DNA from 4 places in the Intrasporangium zincisolvens genome. Region 1 is predicted to be linked to each of the others. Evidence: predicted binding sites of a transcription regulator. Region 1 holds the regulator's gene; each other region holds the start of a gene.
What was found. The regulator LexA, encoded in region 1, represses DNA repair genes until DNA is damaged. The targets are predictions, from matches to a motif close to TCGAACANNTGTTCGA.

Region 1 (3,202 bases):
CCGCCGTCCGTTCGACGGCCTCGTACAGGCTGGAAGCCGCCCCCAGCGCGGAGCCGAGACCGAGCAGCTCGAGTCGAGCGTCCCGGAACCTGTCGCGCCACGCTTCGACGAGACGCGGTGTCGACGCCGCGGCCTCCCCGCTCGGAAGCCCTGACGACACCGCCGCCACCACGAGATCGGCACGGATCGACGCGAGCCGCGCCAGCGCAGCCTCGATCTCGGCCGCTGCGTCGCCGACGGTCGTGGGGTCCACCTCGTAGCGCATGCCTACTCCTTCCTGAGATCCCCACGGTAGGAAGGACTTTCGGATCGCAGACTTGGCTATCCACAGAGGTCGCGATCGGCCGGCCGTAGGCGTCAGGTCGTCCACAGGCGAGCCGAGCAGGCCGGTGACAGCAGGACGCCGCACCCGGAGAGGGGTGCGGCGTCCGGGCGGACCGGCGGGGTCGAAGCGCCGGGCACGCCAGCCGCTGGAGGTGGAGCCAACGCGGCTGTCGGAGATCCGCGCGACACGAACGCGCGCGGAGGTGACGTCAGGGAACCGGGATGACGAGGCGCTGGCCCGCGTGGATCATCGACGTGGAGAGTGAGTTGGCCAGCTGGATCTCGGCGACCCCATCCGAGACCGGAAGGCCGGGCAGCTCGCGGGCGGCGATGCCCGACAGCGTCTGGCCCGGCTCGACCGTGACGGAGCGTGGCGCATCGGCGGCCGAGGCGAGCTGACCGGCGAGGCCCAGGCCCAGCGCGACGAGCACCGCCGTGACGAGCAGCGTCACGACGAGGCGCCCGAACCGCGTCAGGCGCAGGGGCGGCTGCTCGGCGCGTGCAGCGCGCACGGCCTCACGGCCGGTGGGAACGAGAACGAGCTGCGGCCTCGGACGAGGAACGGAGTCCCCCGACTCCAGCTCACGCTGCTGACGAACGGCCTCAAGTGCGACGACGCTCATGCTGACCTCCCCTTCCTGCTGGCTTGCGAACATGTGTTCGATCGAACGTCTGTACGATTTGTAGCACGTATGTTCGAGGAAGTCGAGACACGCATCGAACACGTGTTTGGCAACTGTGTTCGAACCCCGTAGGCTTTCCTCACACCACCAACCACACCAGTCACCACTGACACTGGGTCCGCAGCGACCCGGATCACGGGCTCTGGGCCGGCGACGAAGGGGACACCATGGGCGTGACCGAGCTTCCCGACCGCGACAAGGGCGACGGCCTGACGATGCGGCAGCGACGCGTGCTCGAGGTGATCCGCAACTCCGTCGACCGGCGCGGCTACCCGCCGAGCATGCGCGAGATCGGCGAGGCCGTTGGCCTGGCGAGCCCGTCCAGCGTCAGCCACCAGCTCGCCGCGCTCGAGCGCAAGGGCTACCTGCGCCGCGACCCCAACCGCCCGCGTGCCCTCGAGGTCGTCTCCCCCGACGCCGCCGACGAGCCCACGCGTCGCGGCCGGTCCGCCGGCTCCGGGCGGCACGACGTCGAGACCGACGCCGGCGACACGCGTCCGGAGGCCTCGTACGTGCCCGTCCTCGGCAAGATCGCCGCGGGCGTCCCGATCACCGCGGAGCAGGTCGTCGAGGACGTCTTCCCGCTCCCCCGCCAGGTCGTCGGCGAGGGGCAGCTGTTCCTGCTCAAGGTCCAGGGCGACTCGATGGTCGACGCCGCCATCTGCGACGGTGACTGGGTCGTCGTGCGCCAGCAGCCGAACGCCGAGAACGGCGACATCGTGGCCGCGATGCTCGACAACGAGGCCACCGTCAAGACCTTCAAGCGCAAGGACGGCCACGTCTGGCTGCTGCCGCACAACGCCGCCTACGACCCCATCGACGGCGACGACGCGACGATCCTCGGCAAGGTCACCGCGGTGCTGCGCCGCATCTGACGCCCATTCCTCGCTCTGACGCCTCCCCTCTCGACGCGCCGCGGACGTTCCGCGGCGCGTCGCGGCGTATCCGGCGGCTGGGTTCGCCACTCTGAGAGACACACTCGCCTCAGGAGGACGCCATGTCAGACCGTCCGGACCGCGACGTCGTCTTCACCTACCGCTACCTGCGCGGCGGCATGGTCGCGATGCTGCTCATGCTGCTGCTGTCGGTCGTCCTGCAGTGGTGGTGGGGCACGAACGGGACGTGCTGGCTCGGCTCGATCAGCGCGTACTACTTCACGCCGTCCCGCACGGTCTTCGTCGGCAGCCTCTTCGCGCTCGGCGCCGCGCTCGTCGTCTACAAGGGTCACTCGCCGGCCGAGGACGTGCTGCTCAACTTCTCCGGGTTCATGGCCTTCGTGGTCGCCATGGTGCCGACGGTGCCTGACGAACGATGCAGCACGGCCGGGTCGACGAACCCGTTCGCGTTGTCGACGGCGGCGATCTCCGACGCGGTCAACAACAACGTGTGGGCGCTCATCGCCGTCGGGTTCGTCGCGCTCGTCGTGACGGTGTCGCTGCGACGCGACGAGCTGGCCGACCCCGCCCGGCGCCCACCTCTCCGGACGACGCTACTGACGGCCGCCTGCAGCGCCGTCATCATCTTCGAGCTCGTGCTCTTCCTCGCCCTGCCCGACCGGTTCATCGCGCTGAGCCACGGCCTGGCGGCCGCGACGATGGTGGCCGGGGTCATCGCGGTCATGGTGCTGAGCGCCTTCCGCGTCGAGGACCGGCACACCTCGACCGACGAAGCGCTGACCTACAAGCGCTGGTACCTCGCCATCGCCGGCACGCTCGCCGTGCTGCTGACCGTCACGGTCGTGGCGCACCTGACCCTGCACGGGTTCGACCACGTGATCCTCATCGGAGAGGTCATCATCATCGTGCTGTTCTGCACCTACTGGATCGCGCAGACCAAGGAGCTCTGGGACCTGCGTGACACCGCCGAGGTCGAGGCCCGCAAGGTCGACGCCGTCGCCGAGTGACCGGCCGCGGACGCGTCAGTTGCGCACGAGGACGCCTCGGGCCTCCTTGACGGTGATCGGCGTGCCGGGCTGCGGGACGGTCACGGTGTCGGGGATGGCGATCCACGCCCCGCCGTTGATCCGGAAGTCGGCGCCGAAGGTGACGTCGACGCGCGAGGTGTAGGTACCCGGCTCGCGGTAGGTATGGATGACGTCGCCGTCGGGATAGACACCGCCCGGTGAGGTGGTCGGGCCCTCCCTCGTGCCGTCGCCGAACCGGTAGACGTAGCTGACGAGCTTGGGCCGGATCTCG
Region 2 (3,202 bases), on a different contig from region 1:
GCGTCATCACGGCCCCGACGCTAGCGATCCCGGCGCCCCTTCGCCATGGCACGTCCACCCAGCCGTCCGGCCGCCCGGCCGCCCGGGCCCGACCGTCAGTCCCGCGGCGCTGCGCGTGACGGGGTGAGGTCGACGAGGTGCAGGTGCAACGTGCCGCCGGTCGGGGCGGGGTAGGTGCGGCCGAGGCGTGGTCGTGGTCGGCGGGGCCGTGGCGGCGGCCCGATGGGTGTGTCGGGCGATGGCTTTGGTGAGCTGGTCGGTGGGCCGATGGGCCAGCCCTGTCGGGTCTGGAACCGGAGTCCGTCCGCTCGGGTGGGGTCGCCGGTGATGGTGTAGTCGCCGCGGTGGTGGCTGTCGTGGTGGAAGGTGCACAGGCAGGCCAGGTTGTCGAGGTCGGTGAGGCCGCCGTCGCGCCAGTGGCTCAGGTGGTGGACCTCGAGGTAGTCGGCTGAGCTGGTGGGGCAGCCGGGGAAGCGGCAGCCGCGGTCCCGGTCCAGGACGAGGACGCGGGTGCGGTGCGGGACGACGCGGTGGGTGCGCCCGACGTTGACCGGTGAGCCCTCGGTCTCCCAGACCGGGGTGAGGGTGCCGTCGCAGGTCAGCCCGTCGACGACGTGCCGGGGCAGGCGTGGGGTGCCGGTGAGCCACCCGCCGGTCGTGTCGAGGTGGACCTGCACGCGGTACCGGGCCCGACGCGCCGGGGTCTGCTCGGTCCCGGCGTCCAGCGACCGGGTCGCGAGCAGCACGAGGGCATCGGCCCACGTGATCCGTCGCGGGCCCGGGGTGGTGGCCGGGTCGGCGTACGGGTCCGGCCGGTGCTGCGCGTCGTCACCATCGGCGGTGTGGGTCGTGTCGGTGACGGTGTGGAACAGGTGGTCCTTCGCCTCCGCGATGGCCGCCCTCACGAGCTCGCCGACCTCGGCCGGGGCGTCGTACCGCAGTCGGAACCGGCCGTCCGCGTCGATGCCCATGCTCAGCGAGGCCGGCTCGACCGGACCCGGGGTGCACGCCGGCACTTCTTCGTCGTCGGGGGTCGCCTCGGCGGGCAGGAGCCGGCCCTCCTCGTCGAAGGTCCGCGGCTCCAGGGTGAAGTCGTACCGCGCCACCGACCGCTGCAGCTGCGGCACCGTCGCGTACTGCGCGAACTCGGCCACCGTCGCATCGAACGCCGCCGGGGCGTGCCGTGCGACGACCGCGGCCTGGTCCAGGCTGATCCGCCCCTCCCGCAACGCCGCCGCCGTCTCGGGCAGCTCACTCGCCCGACGAGCCATCAGCACCACCGCGGACGCGTGCCCCCGCGACAGCCCGGCCCGGACGACGAGCCAGTGCTCCGGCGACCGGATCCCGGCCGCCTGCCACGACCCCTCCACCAGCGCCACCGCCACGGCATCGACCAGCCGCCCGTGCGCGTCGTGCAGGTCGGCGGCCAGGGACGCGACGAGGTCCCAGTCCTGCTCGATCACTGCTTGCGACATACCCATATCGTACAGGTGTTCGAACGACGGGGAAAGGCCTGTCCACGGCCAATTCGACTCAGCCACAGCTCATTTCGTCCGAGAAGCCACCATCCCGAGACCTCAGTGACGAGGCGCGGGCGGCTCGGCGTGGACCCGGCGGCTCAGCCGCGAGTGCGACCGCGGCGCCGGTACCCGCGACCACACGGCGCGCTGCAGGGCGAGCGTCACCCACCCGGCCAGGGCCATCCCGACGAGGTTGACGACGAGCTGCACACCGCTGCCGAGCACCTCGGTCCACGCGCCGAAGGCGAGGCCCAGCCCGACGTTGCCCGCGGCCGGGATCGTCGTGACCGAGATGAAGACGCCGCTGAGCCCGCCGACCTTGGCCGAGGTCAGCGACAGCACTCCTGCGGCGGCGGCGAGCAGCGCGACGATGAACGACCACTTGTCCGGCGTGTAGATGAACCCGGTGGCCGGCCGCGAGCCGGTGATGTCGTCGAGGGTCACCCAGCCGAGGGCGCGGCCGAAAAGCCCAGCCAGACAGGTCACGAGGATCGCCACCCCGAAGCCGACGACGAGCGCCCGCGCCGCGACCGCGAACAGCAGCGCCCGCCGCCGCACCAGGGCGACGCCGAGCGCCGCGATCGCCCCGAACTCGGGCCCGAGCACCATGGCGCCGATGACGAGGATCTGCGAGTCGAGGACGATGGCGATGCCGGCGATGAGGGTCGCGAGCGACATGAACGACAGGAACGTCCAGTTGAGCTCGCTGTCCTCGTAGGAGCGCTGGGCGACCTCGGCCCAGACGACGGCGTCGGCGCTGCTGCCGGGCGTCTCCTCGTCGGCCTCGAAGCCGGCCCGCGACACCCACGTCCCGACCGGCTCGAGCTGGAGCGTCCCCTCCTCGTGGACGCCGAGGTCACGCAGGCGCTCGACGAGGTCGTTGGCCCCCTCGCGCGCGACGTCGGCGTGCACGACGTCGCCCGGCGGTCGCAGTGCGACCCCGCGGTACACGACGAGCGTGCTCACGGCCGTCGAGTCGGTCAACACGGCCGTCACGTCGTCGGTCAGGGCGCCCGGCACCGTCACCGTGAGTCTCAGCATGGGCGACAGTCTGCCGGTCGGTTGACACCGGGGCGCGCAGCCGACGACAGTGACATCTGAACATCCGGTCAGATGAGAGGACCAGCCGTGTCGACGGTCACCGGCCTGGACGCCTGCACGACGCCCTGCGTGCACCCTGAGAAGGTCGCGGTCGCCTCCGAGCACGCCCCGGACGCCGACGAGCTGGCCCGCGTGACCAGCGTCTTCAAGCTGCTCGGCGACCCGACGCGCGCCCGCCTGCTCTACGCCCTCCTCGAGGCCGGCGAGCTCTGCGTCTGCGACCTCGCCGCGGCCACCGCCACCGCGGAGACGACCGTCTCGCAGGCGCTGCGCCTGCTCCGCGCATCCGGCGTCGTCGCCGGCCGGCGCGAGGGCCGCAACGTCTTCTACCGCCTCTCCGACGCGCACGTGCGCCTCCTGCTCGACGTCACCCGCGAGCACGCCCTCCACGACGGCCGGTCCCGATGAGCCACAGCCACTCCCACGGCGCCGGGAGCGTCGCAGGAGCACAGGGCCACGCGGGTGGGCGCCACCGCTGGCGCCTCGCCGTCGCCTTCGTCCTCGTCGGCGCCTTCTTCGTCGTCGAGCTCGTCGCGGGCCTCCTGTCCGGGTCGCTCGCGCTGCTGTCCGACGCCGGCCAC
Region 3 (3,202 bases), on a different contig from region 1:
AGCTCGTCCGCGCGTTCGACCTGCAGGAGCCCCTTCGGCGGCGCATCGCCGAGGGCCTGCCCGTGTACGGGTCCTGCGCCGGCATGATCATGCTCGCCGACCGCATCGCCGACGGCCGCTCCGACCAGCAGACGCTCGGTGGCCTCGACGTCACCGTGCGCCGCAACGCCTTCGGCCGGCAGGTCGACTCCTTCGAGCAGGACATCGAGTTCGCCGGGCTCGAGGGCACCGTGCACGCCGTCTTCATCCGCGCGCCGTGGGTCGAGGAGGCCGGAGACGCCGTCGAGGTGCTCGCCCGTGTGAGCGACGGGCCCGCCGCCGGTAGGATCGTCGCGGTTCGGCAGGGGAACCTGATGGCGACGTCCTTCCACCCCGAGGTCGGGGGCGACCGCCGCATCCACGCCGAGTTCGTCAGCATCGTCACGCAGCACAGCCAGTAGACCGGAACGCGAGGGAACTGCATGAGCGGCCACTCCAAATGGGCCACCACGAAGCACCAGAAGGCTGCCAAGGACGCCAAGCGCGGCAAGCTCTTCGCCAAGCTCATCAAGAACATCGAGGTCGCGGCCCGTCAGGGCGGCGCTGACCCCGCGGGCAACCCGACGCTCTACGACGCCATCCAGAAGGCGAAGAAGACCTCGGTGCCCAACGACAACATCGACCGTGCCGTCAAGCGCGCGTCGGGCGCCGAGGCAGGCGCGGCCGACTGGCAGACGATCATGTACGAGGGCTACGCGCCCAACGGTGTCGCCGTCCTCATCGAGTGCCTCACCGACAACCGCAACCGCGCCGCCGCGGAGGTGCGCATCGCGCTGACGCGCAACGGCGGCCAGCTGGCCGACCCGGGCTCGGTGTCCTACGTCTTCAACCGCAAGGGCGTCGTGACGGTCCTCAAGGAGGCCGGCTCCGAGGACGACATCCTCGAGGTGGTGCTCGAGGCGGGCGCCGAGGAGGTCAACGACAACGGCGACACGTGGGAGATCATCTCCGAGGCCACCGACTTCGTCGCGGTCCGCGCGGCGCTCCAGGACGCCGGCATCGACTACGAGTCGGCCGAGGCGTCGTTCGTCCCGAACCTCCAGGTGCCGCTGGACCTCGACGGCGCGAAGAAGATGATCCGCGTCATCGAGGCCCTCGAGGACAGCGACGACGTGCAGAACGTGTTCGCCAACGGTGACATCCCCGACGACGTGCTGGCCCAGCTCGACGACGAGGAGTGAGCACGCCCGACCGCGGGTGAGGAGGCACGCCGGAGACCGGCGTGCCTCCTGCCCGTTGCGGGGGAGGGCAGTTAGCGTGTTCCCGAACACCTGTTCGGTTCGAGGCCGGTCCCGGTCCCGTCCACGTCCACCCACGAGGAGGTCCGGCGTGCGCGTCCTCGCGGTCGACCCCGGCCTGACCCGCTGCGGCGTCGGCGTCGTCGACGGCCTGCCCGGCCGGCGGCTCTCGCTCGTCGAGGTGGGGGTCATCCGCACGCCGGCGGGCGACCCGACGCCGCGCCGTCTCGTCGCCGTCGAGGACGAGATGCGCCTGTGGTTCGAGCGGCACCGGCCCGAGGCCGTCGCCATCGAGCGGGTCTTCGCCGACGCCAACGTCTCGACCGTCATGGGCACCGCGCAGGTCACCGGCATCGTCATGATGCTCGCCGAGCGGCGGGGTCTGCCGGTCGCGCTCCACACGCCCACCGAGGTCAAGGCTGCGGTCAGCGGCAACGGCCGGGCCGACAAGGCGCAGGTCACGACGATGGTCACCCGGCTCCTCGGCCTCGACACCCCGCCCAAGCCCGCCGACGCCGCAGACGCCCTCGCCCTCGCCATCTGCCACGTGTGGCGCGGCGGCACCCAGAACCGCCTCGAGCAGGCCCGCGACGAGCTGCTCGCGCGCACCCCGCGCCGGACGCGTCCGGCCCCCACCACCCGCACCGCCCAGCGGCCGTCGGCCGCCACCCCGTACGCCCGCACCCTCCCAGGAGCCCGCCCCCGATGATCGCGTCCCTGTCCGGCACCGTCCTCAAGGTCGGCCTCGACTCCCTCGTCGTCCGCGTCGGCGGCGTCGGGATGCTCGTGCACACGACCCCCGCCACGGCGGCCTCCGTCCGACACGGGCAGGAGGCCGAGCTCGCCACGACGCTCGTCGTCCGCGAGGACTCCCTGACGCTCTACGGGTTCGCCACCGACGACGAGAAGCTCGTCTTCGAGACCGTCCAGACCGTCTCCGGCGTCGGCCCGCGCCTCGCGCTCGCCCTCCTCGCCGTCCACTCGCCCGACGCCGTCCGCGTCGCCCTCGGCACCGGCGACCTCACCGCCCTGACCAAGGTGCCCGGCATCGGCCGCAAGGGCGCCGAACGGCTCGTCCTCGAGCTCAAGGACAAGATCGGGGCCCTGCCCGGCTCCGGCGCCGCCGCCGAGCCGGTCCCGCTCGACACCGGCGAGGCGTGGCGCGAGCAGGTCCGCGAGGCCCTCGTCGGGCTCGGGTGGACCGTGCGCCAGGCCGAGGACGCCCTCGACAAGGTGGCCCCGAAGGCCGCCGAGGGCGCCGGGGTGTCGGCTCTGCTGCGCGCGGCCCTCCAGGAGCTCGGCCGGTGAGCGGCACTCGGCCCGAGGCGGGCGCCGCCCCCGACCTGCCCGACCTGCCCGGCCTGCCCGACCTGCCCGACCTCGAGGTCTGGGAGGACGGCTCGTTCGATGCCACCTCGCGCATCGTCGACGCCCGCGTCCACGAGGACGGTCCCGGCGACGAGCGCCAGGTGGAGGCCGCGCTGCGGCCGCGACGCCTCGACGACTTCCCCGGGCAGGACCGCGTCCGCGAGCAGCTCGGGCTCGTCCTCACGGCCGCTCGCCGGCGCGGCACGCCGCCCGACCACGTGCTGCTGTCCGGTCCGCCGGGCCTCGGCAAGACGACCCTGGCGATGATCGTCGCGAGCGAGCTCGAGCAGCCGATCCGCATCACCTCCGGTCCGGCCATCCAGCACGCCGGCGACCTCGCCTCGGTGCTGTCCTCGCTCGCCGAGGGGGAGGTGCTCTTCCTCGACGAGATCCACCGGATGTCCCGGTCGGCCGAGGAGATGCTGTACCTGGCGATGGAGGACTTCCGCGTCGACGTCATCATCGGCAAGGGCCCCGGCGCCACCGCGATCCCGCTCGAGCTGCCGCCCTTCACCGTCGTCGGCGCCACCACTCGCGCCGGGCTGCTGCCCGCGCCG
Region 4 (3,202 bases), on a different contig from region 1:
CGACGAGCTCCATCGCGAGGAACACGTCGCCGTGGTCCTCGCCCTGGTCGAAGACCGCGACGACGTTGGGGTGGCTGAGCCGCGCGGCCGAGCGCGCCTCGCTGCGGAACCGCTCGACGAAGACGTCGTCGACCGCGAGCCCCGGGCGCATGATCTTGACCGCGACCTCGCGGTCGAGGCGTCCGTCGAGCGCCACGTAGACGGAGGCCATGCCTCCGTCCGCGAGGTGGGAGAGGATGCGGTACCGGCCGTCGATCACCCGACCGACGAGGGCGTCCGCCACGCTGGACGTCACGGGCAGGAGTTTACGGGCTGCACGGCCGCATCCCGTGCAGGCGAGCCGCGGCCCCGCACACCCGTGGGGATGGATGTGCGGGGCCGCGGTCTTCTGGGGGCTCCCGGGGGGTGGGAGCGTCACATGCGGTCGTAGACCGCAAGGACGTTTGCGACGTACTTCTTCGTGTCCTCGTAGAGGCCCTTGGTACGCACGGAGTAGAGGCCCTGGTAGTAGGCGGCGATGGCCTGCTCACGGGAGTCCGCCGTGGCCATGAGGGCGCGGATGATGAGCACGCCGCCGGTGATGTTGTCCTGGGTGTCGTAGCGGTCGAGCGAGCGTCCGGCCAGCTGGGAGGCCCACGTCCCGGCGATGGGCATCAGCTGCATGACGCCGACGGCGTCGGTGTAGGACACGGCGCGCTGGTACCACCCGGACTCGATCCAGCCGATCGCCAGGGCGAGCTTGGGGTCGACGCCGTTGCGGGTCGCCGTGGCCCGGATGAGGTCGGAGGTCTCGGTGCGGCTCGGGACGTCGCGGTCGGCCAGCTCGGCCTTGCTGGCGGCGACGGCCTGCTGTGTCTTCGTCGGCGTCGTGTAGCCGCTCGGCGGGGTCGGGGCCGGGGCGGGCGTCGCCGGAGCCGGGGCGCTCGTCACGCCGGGCACGACGATGCGCTGGCCGATGTAGATGACGCCGGCGTCCTTGAGCTTGTTGGCGGCGAGCAGCTTGGTCAGCGACACCTTGTACCGCGCGGCGATGCCCGACATCGTGTCGCCGCGGACGACGACGTGGACGAGGCCGCCGGCAGGGACCGACGGGGTCGGCGTGGTCGTGCCGGACGGCTTGGGCGCCGGCTTCGTGGCGGGCTTCGGCGCCGGCTTGGTGGCCGGCTTGGGGGCGGGCTTCGGCGCGGGCTTGGTGGCCGGCTTCGGCGCCGCGGCCGTGGCGGGGGAGCCGGGCACGAGGAGCTTCTGGCCGGGGTGGATGAGGCTGCCACCGGCGGCCAGGCGGTTCTTGTCCACGAGCGCTCGCACCGTCGTGCGGTGGGCGATGGCGAGGTGCCACAGCGTGTCGCCGGGTCGAACGGCGATCGTCTTCCACGGCGTCGTGCTCACGGGCACGACGACGGCGTGGGGCGGCTGCGCCAGCGCGGCGACGTCGGCGAAGGGCATGGGGTGGTCCTTTCCTGGGCCCGGTTGCAAGGACGTGTGGAGGGGCACTCGGGAAGGGGCTGGTGGTGCTCAGGCGTACGAGTTCGGGGGGGTGGTGCGACGACTGTGAGTGGTGTGACGTGTGTGACGGTAGCGCATGGTGATTCCATAATTGAGCGCTAAAGTATAAATACACGGGTGTAATTCCGACGAAGTGCACAGAAGCCGCGTTCGAGGACATGGGGTGTGGGACCGCCGGGCGAGGCGCTCACGCCCCCGGGCCGTGTCGCGACACCGGCCACGGGTGGCAGACTCTGACGACGTGAGCCAGAGCCCGAACCCCGACACCGCCGCCGACTCCGGCGACACCACCGACGCCCGCGCCCTCGAGCGACTCGAGCACCTCGTCGGGGAGTGGCTGACCGTCCCCGACGTCGCCGAGCGGCTCGGCGTGCCGCTGTCGCAGGTGCGGCGCCTCATCGCCGACCGCGAGGTCATCGCCGTGCGCGTCGGTGAGCGCCGCGTCACCTCGGTCCCGGCCAAGTTCATCGACGAGACCGGCCCCCGCCCCGAGCTGCGGGGGACCTTCACCGTCCTCGCCGACGGCGGCATGGACGACGACGAGATCATCGAGTGGCTCTTCACCCCCGACCCGACGCTGCCCGTCGAGGGCGCGCCGATCGACGCCCTCCGCGCCGGGCACAAGACCGAGATCCGCCGGCGCGCCCAGGAGCTCGCCTTCTGAGCCCTGACGCGTCGGCGCACTGACGCGTGTCGGCCACGCCACGCCTGAGCTGTGGCGGTGCCTCCGGTCAGGCGTGGCGCGCGGTCGAGACCTCGACGAGTCCCTCGAGGACGTCGAGCGCGGCGTCCTCGAGGACTCCGGTGGCCCGGGCCCGCGCGACGGCGCCGCGGGACGCGTCGGCGAGCTCGGAGATGAGCGCCTCGACACGGTCGACGGCGCCGGTGCCGACGAGTACGGACCGGATCCGCTCGACGCCGGCGAGGTCGAGGTCGTCGCGGCCGAGGAGCGACTCGACGAGGTGACGGTCCGGCCCGGACGCGGCGTCGAGGGCGTGGGCGACGAGAACGGTGCGCTTGCCCTCGCGCAGGTCGTCGCCCGCGGGCTTGCCGGTGGCCTCGGGGTCACCGAAGACGCCGAGGAGGTCGTCGCGCAGCTGGAACGCCTCACCGAGCGCGAGACCGTAGTCGGACAGCGCGCCGAGGGCCTCGTCGGGGGCGCCGCCGACGAGGGCGCCGATGAGCAGCGGGTGCTCGATCGTGTACTTGGCGCTCTTGAAGCGGATCACCTTGCGCGCCGAGGCGACCCGTGCGTCGAGGTCGAGGCCGTCCCAGCCGCGGGCCGACTCGAGCAGGTCGAGGAACTGGCCGCCCATGAGCTGGGTGCGCATGAGGTCGAAGAGGGCGCGGCCGCGGGCCAGCTCGGGCGCGGGCAGGCCGCACGAGGCGTACAGCTCGTCGCACCACGTGAGGCAGAGGTCGCCGGCGAGGATCGCCGTGCCCTCGCCGAACCGGTCGGAGTCGCCGGACCAGCCGTGGTCGGTGTGCAGCGTGGCGACCGAGCGATGCGCCGACGGCTTGCCGCGTCGGGTGTCGCTGCGGTCCATGACGTCGTCGTGGAGCAGGGCCGCGGCCTGGAAGAACTCCATGCTCGCGGCGAGGCGCACCAGGGCGTCGGAGTCGGCGCCGCCCGCGGCGCGGTAGCCCCAGTAGAGGAACCCGGCGCGCAGGCCCTTGCCGCCGGACAGCAGGCCCG

Region 2: the regulator LexA is predicted to act here: its motif matches at 1,483-1,498, upstream of RY076_RS02670 (HNH endonuclease signature motif containing protein).
Region 3: the regulator LexA is predicted to act here: its motif matches at 1,303-1,318, upstream of ruvC (crossover junction endodeoxyribonuclease RuvC).
Region 4: the regulator LexA is predicted to act here: its motif matches at 1,645-1,660, upstream of RY076_RS13160 (LysM peptidoglycan-binding domain-containing protein).

What each region holds. Positions count from the first base shown of each region.
Region 1 is NZ_JAWIIL010000005.1:335,020-338,221, reverse strand. Features, by position in the region: gene RY076_RS15915 (hypothetical protein) at 1-265, opposite strand, end outside; gene RY076_RS15910 (LysM peptidoglycan-binding domain-containing protein) at 534-947, opposite strand; gene lexA (transcriptional repressor LexA) at 1,175-1,882, shown strand; gene RY076_RS15900 (hypothetical protein) at 2,005-2,910, shown strand; gene RY076_RS15895 (hypothetical protein) at 2,926-3,202, opposite strand, start outside.
Region 2 is NZ_JAWIIL010000001.1:584,008-587,209, reverse strand. Features, by position in the region: gene RY076_RS02675 (aminoglycoside phosphotransferase/kinase family protein) at 1-10, opposite strand, end outside; gene RY076_RS02670 (HNH endonuclease signature motif containing protein) at 96-1,475, opposite strand; gene RY076_RS02665 (DUF389 domain-containing protein) at 1,578-2,561, opposite strand; gene RY076_RS02660 (ArsR/SmtB family transcription factor) at 2,649-3,029, shown strand; gene RY076_RS02655 (cation diffusion facilitator family transporter) at 3,026-3,202, shown strand, end outside.
Region 3 is NZ_JAWIIL010000004.1:55,835-59,036, reverse strand. Features, by position in the region: gene pdxT (pyridoxal 5'-phosphate synthase glutaminase subunit PdxT) at 1-440, shown strand, start outside; gene RY076_RS12515 (YebC/PmpR family DNA-binding transcriptional regulator) at 462-1,220, shown strand; gene ruvC (crossover junction endodeoxyribonuclease RuvC) at 1,369-1,986, shown strand; gene ruvA (Holliday junction branch migration protein RuvA) at 1,983-2,585, shown strand; gene ruvB (Holliday junction branch migration DNA helicase RuvB) at 2,639-3,202, shown strand, end outside.
Region 4 is NZ_JAWIIL010000004.1:192,385-195,586, reverse strand. Features, by position in the region: gene pknB (Stk1 family PASTA domain-containing Ser/Thr kinase) at 1-295, opposite strand, end outside; gene RY076_RS13160 (LysM peptidoglycan-binding domain-containing protein) at 415-1,446, opposite strand; gene RY076_RS13155 (Rv2175c family DNA-binding protein) at 1,844-2,170, shown strand; gene RY076_RS13150 (polyprenyl synthetase family protein) at 2,238-3,202, opposite strand, start outside.